2 linked regions of the Haloferula helveola genome follow. The protein of the gene in region 1 interacts with the protein of each later gene in a pairwise test. Links are inferred from orthologs where the notes say so. Each region holds a gene or a part of one and is shown on either strand. Other genes may lie near its edges. The genes, in order: HAHE_RS04510 and HAHE_RS01855.

Region 1 (3,212 bases):
AGCCGTCGGGCATCCGCGGCACCGACTCGCCTCTCAAATACGGGAGAAACAGTAGACCGTCCGCACCCGCCGGCGCGGCGGTGATCGCGTGGTCGAACTCTGCGCCCGTCCAGCCATACTGACGCCGGATCAGCTCCGGAGCGGCGATCACATTCTCGAGATCCATGCGGGTGATGCCGTTGCCCGCGAGGTCGCAGCCGACCTTGCCCTCGCCGTGGAAGTCGACCCGCGCCTCCGCAGCCAGACCGACCAGCGCGCCTTCGGCCGACACATCCGCGAGCAGATCCTCCGGCAGCGCCGCGCCCGAGGCGAACAATCCCGCCGCGCGGCCGTCGCTTCCCGCAGCCACCAGCACTCCCTTCGGCAGCCCCCACGCGTCCCCCAGCGACTCCCGCAGCGCACCGCGCGCCTGCCGGGCTTCGAGCACCTCGGGCAGCAACCCGCCGAGGCCTTCGCCAATGAATGCTGTCAGCGGTTCGCACCACGTCCGGTTCGGCACTTCGAAGAGTCCGCTGGCCGCCGCGGTCGATGCCGAAGTCGCGTTGGTCCCTGTCAGCCAGTAGCCGATGAAATCCTGCGCCGAGAGCAGCCGGGCGGCCCGCTGGAAGTGCTTCGGCTCGTGCTCCTTCAGCCAAAGTGCCTGGGCTGCCAGCGAACCTGCCGAGAGCGCGTTGCCGGTCATCTCGATGAGCCCCGGGGCCCCGCCGAAAGCCCGGCCGATCTCCTCGACCTGGCGACGCGCCGAGCGGTCGTTCCCCCGTTTGGCCGGCCGGACGATGCGGTCGTCGCCATCAAGCACCACCATCCCGCCGGCGGGCGCGGTCACGCCGATCCCGGCGACCGAAGCCTTGGCATCGCCCAGCTGCGCCAGCACCTCGCGAACGGCGTGATCGACAGCCCCGATCCACCTCGCCGGGTCCTGCTCGGCATAGCCTTCCGGCAGACCCTCGATCCACTCGAGCGGGGCCGAGGCGGTCGCGGTGACGCGGGCGGCCTCGAGCTCGAGGGCCGCCACACGGGTCAATCCGTGGCCGATTTCGATTCCCAGAAAGTGCATGGATGGAAGGGTGGAAAGCGCCGGGCTTTTCGTGGTCCTCACCCTCAGCATCGGCCGGACCCTTGGCAAGCCCGGGCTTGATCCGCCACGGGGCCGGTCCATCCTTCCCGCATGAGCGACTTCGAAGACAAGGTGCGCGACGCGCTTTCCAACCCTCAGAACCAGGGTGAAATGAGCGACGCCGACTCGGTCGGCACCGTCGGCTCGCCCGACTGCGGCGATATGCTGCGGATGTGGCTGAAGTTCACCGAGAAGGACGGCAAGAAGGTGATCGACCGGGCGTCCTTCCAAAGCTTCGGCTGCCAGACGGCGATCGCGGTCGCCTCGATGGCCACCGAATTGCTCAAGGGCAAGACCGCCGAGGAGGCGGCCAAACTGTCCGCCGACGAACTGACCGGCGAACTCGGCCCCTTGCCGCCGATGAAGATCCACTGCGGCCAGCTCGTCGAGGGCGCCCTGCGCAACGCGCTCGGCGGTCCGTCCGACGAAGCCTCGGCCGAGCCGGCGAAGACGCTCTCGGCCGAGCTTCAGAAGCCGAAGGGCAACATCCGCATCGTGCCGCTGGATTAGATTGGCAAGGAGCGGCGTCCTCCGGGCGCCGTGGCGGTCCGGAATCGGCGCCCGAAGGACGCCGCTCCTTGATCACTCCCGGCCTTGCATGTTCCGGGTGCAGGCGGGAAGCTCCACTGCAGATGGAATCCCACGAATGGCGCGAACGCACGGAGGAGGGACTGCGCTTCTGGCGGGCCAACCGGCATGCCGGCCGCTGGACGTTCCAGACGACCCTCAAGACCGATCCCGACTGGGAGCCGATCGACCCGGTGCCCCGCGAACTCTGGCAGGCGCTGCGCGAGAAACTGTGGAACAAGTACCAGCGCGGCCGCTGCCCGTGGGAACACATCGCCTACATCGACAAGTTGCTCGAAGACGACGACTCCTGACCCTTTCCCGCCGATGACCAAGAACCAAAGCGAATTCCTTTTCCGCCTGCTTGAAACCCCGAGTCCCACCGGCAGCGAGATGCTGGGCCAGCGGGTCTGGGCCGACTATCTGAAGCCAACCGCCGACGAGGTCGCATGCGATGCCTATGGCTCGACCTGGGCGACCCTCAAGGGCAAGTCGAAGCACCGCGTGATGCTCGCCGCCCACGCCGACGAAATCGGCTGGATGATCAAGGCGGTTCAGGACGACGGATTCCTCCGCATCGACCGGGTTGGCGGTTCCGACCACGCCACCGCCCGCGGGCGCCGGCTGCGGATCCTCGGCGACAAGGGTGAAGTCCTCGGGATCATCGGCAATACCGCCATCCACCTGCGCAAGGATTCGCTCGGCGACGAAAAGGCGCCGAAGGTCCACGAGCTGTGGGTCGATGTCGGTGCCTCGTCCGCCAAGGAAGTCGCGGAGCTCGGCTTGCGGGTCGGTCACTTCGCGGTCTATGCCGACACCCCGACCGAACTCGCCCACAAACGCATCGTCTCCCGCGCGCTCGATAACCGCATCGGCTCGTTCATCATCGCCCAGGTGCTCCGACGCCTGGCCAAGTCGGAAAAGAAGTCCGACGCCTCGCTGGTCTGCCTGAATGCGATCCAGGAGGAGATCGGCGGTCACGGCGCGGTCATGGCGACCTACCGGCTGAAGCCCGACGCCTGCATCTGCCTCGATGTCACCCATGCCACCGACACGCCCGGCCTCGATACGAACCAGCACGGCAAGGTGACGCTGGGTGGCGGACCGACCGTCACCCACGGCACCGCCAACCATCCACTGATCGTCGAGCGCCTGATTTCGATCGCCGAGAAGGAAGGCATCCCGCTCCAGCACGAGGCGTCCAGCCGCTTCACCGGGACGGACACCGACAAGATCTTCCAGCAGCGCGGCGGCGTGCCGAGTGCCCTCGTCTCCCTCCCGCTCCGCTGCATGCACTCGGTCGTCGAGACCGCTCACCTCGACGACATCGAGAATACCATCAAACTTCTCGCCGCCTTCGTCGTTTCGGTGAAGGAGGACGAACCGTTCCATCAATCGCTGTGATCCGACTGCTTGCCGGCATCGTTTGCCTGACCCTCACCGCCCGGGCCGAAATCGGTCCGAAGGAGGTGGCGATGGCGTATCTCGATGCGATCCGGCAAGACGACCTCGACCTGCTCGAGGACAC
Region 2 (3,241 bases), 740 kb from region 1 along the record:
TGACGGATGAATCCTTCGGTCGCCGCGAGCGGAGTCTTGCCGTCGCGGTAGGCGCTTTCCGCCGCCTCGATCACTTCCCTGGGGTGGAGGAGTTTCAGATTGAGGGATGAGGAGATCAGCGAGTGGTTGAGGAAGGGTTCGTCCGTCCACATCGCGTCCTGATGATCGCCGAAGTTGGGCAGCCTCTCTTCGATGAACGAGCGAAGCTGGGCCAAGGCGGAGCGTCGAGTGACCGGCCAGTTGAAGGATTCGAGGGAGCCGGGATGATCGGGGAAGGTTTTCTTGACGAGTTCGACAACCTCCTCGGTGATGGTGTCGGGGCGCGACTCGGTGGGGGTGGGAATCTCCCCGGGGCCGGCCTTGCCGAAGCTCTTCCGGTTCTCCTTGTCGTAGTTCCAATCGCCACCTTCCGGCTGGTTGCCGTCCATCAGGACACCGTGGCGTTTGCGCATCTCGCGGTAGAAATACTCCATCCGCAGCGATTTCCGTCCTTCGGCGTGTTTGCGGAAGTCATCGACCGTCGAAAGGAAGTGGGTGTCAGTGCGGATCTCGAGATCGGTGCCCAATCTCGCACAGCATCCCTCGAGAGACTTCCTCACCCGCCACTCGCCGGGCTCGACCATGATCACCTTTGCGGGGCAATGCTTTTCGATCGTCTTGGTCAGCTCGCCGGACAAGGTGCCCGAGTGGTCCGGTGCGTCGAGTTGGGTGTAGTCGACATGGTAGCCTTGTTTCTCCAGCCACTCGCGGTGATGTCGCATGGCGGAGAGGAACAGCGCGATACGCTGTTTGTGCGACGGGACATGAGTGGATTCCTCCGACGCTTCCGCCATCCAGATCCGGTCCTGTTTCGGGTCGGCATCGGTCAGGGCGGGGCTTTCGTGGTCGAGCTGGTCCCCGAGGATGACGATAAGGTGGCGCATGGGCAGGGGTAGTTTCGGAATGCGGCGTGTCCAGAGGCAATCCGGTGCGTTTCCGGGGGGGGAGCTGGACACCTGGGGCCGCCTGAAGGCGGAACTACAAACCACTGGAGCAGGCCGCTTGATGATGTCGGGAGACCACCCTAGGCTCCGGCCGTGATCTATCTCGATTCCAATGCGACCACCCCGATGTCACCGGGAGTGGTGGAGGCGATGATGCCGTGGATGACCGAGAAGTTCTGCAATCCGAACGCCTCGTATGCCGGTGCCAAGGAGGCGAGGAAGGCGATCGAGGCGGCCCGTGAACAGGTCGCCGCGCTGATTGGTGCGGAGCCGGACGAGATCGTGTTCACGGGCGGCGGGACCGAGAGCACCAACATGGCGCTCAAGTGGCTCGCCCGCTGGGTGGGGCGGAAGACCGGTCGCGTGGTGACCTCGGTCATCGAGCACAGTGCGGTGCTCAAACCGGTGCAGACCTTCGAGGATGTCGGATACGCGGTTGAGCGCTGCCCGGTGGATGCCGGCGCCAGATTGGATCTCGATGCCTTTTCGTCGGCCTGCCGCGCGGCACGCGAGGGTGGCGGTTTCGCATCGCTGATGTGGGCGAATAACGAGACCGGGACCATCCAACCGGTGGCGGATGCCCTGATCCATGCCAAGGAGAGCGGTCTGGCATTCCATACCGATGCGATCCAGGCGGTGGGTAAGATCCCGGTCGACGTCCGGGAGGTGCCGGTCGATTTCCTTTCGCTCAGCGGCCATAAGTTTCACGGGCCGAAGGGGGTCGGCGCGTTGTTCATCCGCAGCGGCTGCCGCTTCGAGCCGATGGTCCGGGGTGGCGGTCAGGAGTCCGACCGACGGAGCGGAACCGAGAATGTTGCCGGTATCGTGGGGTTGGGCAAGGCGGCGGAGTTGGCGCGACTGAGGTTGGAGCACGATCCTCATGGTCGGGTGACCGGCAAACTTCGTGATCTCTTCGAAGAGCGGGTGGTCGAGGGTTTGAAGGGTGTCACGGTCAACGGGGATCTGATCCACCGGTTGCCGAATACCACCCATTTGTCCTTCGAGGGGTGCGAAGCGGCGGGCCTGTTGATCCTGCTCGACGACAAGGGCGTCGCATGTTCGGCGGGGAGCGCCTGTATGACGGGAAAGATGAAGCCATCCCATGTCCAGAAGGCGATGGGCTTCTCCGACGCGAAGGCGAAGAGCAGCCTGCGCTTCGGTTTCTCCCACATGACCACCGAGGAGGAGGCTGAGAGGGCTGCAACCGACCTGATCGTCTCGGTGGAGAAGCTGCGCCGGGTTCAGGGTGGCAACACCGGACCGGTGGCGATCTATTCGTGAAGAGTCATCCCTCGGATTCATGAAACATCTCCTGCTTCTCTTCTTCGTCCTGCTGCCGCTGCATGCCGAGGAATGGAAACTGGTGTGGTCCGACGAGTTTGAGGGGACGGAGGTCGATCCGAAGAAGTGGGGCTTCCAGATCGGCAACGGTTTCTTCAACTACGATGCCAACCAGTGGATCCATGGCTGGGGCAACAACGAGTTGCAGTACTACACCGAGGACAATGCGGCGGTGCGCGACGGCAAACTGGTGATCACCGCGAGGAAGGAATCGCTCCACGGCTGCGGCTACACGTCGGCCCGGCTGAGGACGATGACCCGCGACGGCAAGCCGCTCTTTTCACAGTGCTACGGCAGGTTCGAGGTTCGCGCCAAATTGCCGAAAGGGCAGGGGTTGTGGCCGGCGATCTGGATGCTTCCGGATGACAATCCGTACGGCGGCTGGGCGGCATCGGGCGAGATCGACATCATGGAGGCCCGTGGCCAGGAGCCGGGCAAGGTGCTCGGGACGATCCACTACGGCGGCAAGTGGCCTGCGAACGTCCACTCCGGCGGCGAGCATGAGTTTCCGGAGGGCGAAGGCATTGACGGCTTCCACACCTACTCGGTCGAATGGGAGCCGGGAGAGATCCGTTGGTTCGTGGATGGCAAGAAGTTCTCGACCAAGCAATTCTGGTGGAGTGGCTCGAAGGGTGGCGAGCAGCCGAAGTCGGCGGCGGATCTGAATCCCTGGCCGGCGCCGTTCGACAAGCCGTTCCATCTTGTCATCAATCTCGCGGTGGGCGGGCAATTTCTCGGCAATCCCGATGCGTCCACGTCATTTCCCGCCGAGATGCAGATCGACTACGTGCGCGTTTTCGAGAAGCCCGGTGGTTACGGTGAGATTCCGGCGCGCGGCGAAGGCAAGTTGCCCTTCGAATGAGTGGATCGCCGGGTTTTCGGGCGACATCCCGGTGATCCCGCTACAGGGTCGGCCC

Evidence for each region.
Region 2: the proteins of HAHE_RS04510 (region 1) and HAHE_RS01855 interact in binary tests that used the Escherichia coli proteins (3 or more experiments, as listed by UniProt). The link is inferred for Haloferula helveola from one-to-one orthologs.

What each region holds. Positions count from the first base shown.
Region 1 is NZ_AP024702.1:1,317,363-1,320,574, forward strand. The notes cover bases 1-2,897. They hold HAHE_RS04510 (iron-sulfur cluster assembly scaffold protein), read left to right. Parts: upstream 1-1,168; coding sequence 1,169-1,627; downstream 1,628-2,897. Other genes in these bases: HAHE_RS04505 (FGGY family carbohydrate kinase), read right to left, coding at 1-1,057; HAHE_RS04515 (hypothetical protein), read left to right, coding at 1,750-1,998; HAHE_RS04520 (M42 family metallopeptidase), read left to right, coding at 2,012-2,897. In the rest of the region: more of HAHE_RS04520, read left to right, coding at 2,898-3,088; HAHE_RS04525 (hypothetical protein), read left to right, coding at 3,085-3,212. UniProt on the Escherichia coli protein: A scaffold on which IscS assembles Fe-S clusters. Exists as 2 interconverting forms, a structured (S) and disordered (D) form. The D-state is the preferred substrate for IscS.
Region 2 is NZ_AP024702.1:574,140-577,380, reverse strand. Bases 245-3,170 are described here. They hold HAHE_RS01855 (cysteine desulfurase family protein), read left to right. Parts: upstream 245-1,076; coding sequence 1,077-2,264; downstream 2,265-3,170. Other genes in these bases: HAHE_RS01850 (glycoside hydrolase family 16 protein), read left to right, coding at 2,284-3,170; HAHE_RS01860 (cryptochrome/photolyase family protein), read right to left, coding at 245-923. Also shown: more of HAHE_RS01860, read right to left, coding at 1-244; more of HAHE_RS01850, read left to right, coding at 3,171-3,186. UniProt on the Escherichia coli protein: Master enzyme that delivers sulfur to a number of partners involved in Fe-S cluster assembly, tRNA modification or cofactor biosynthesis. Catalyzes the removal of elemental sulfur from cysteine to produce alanine.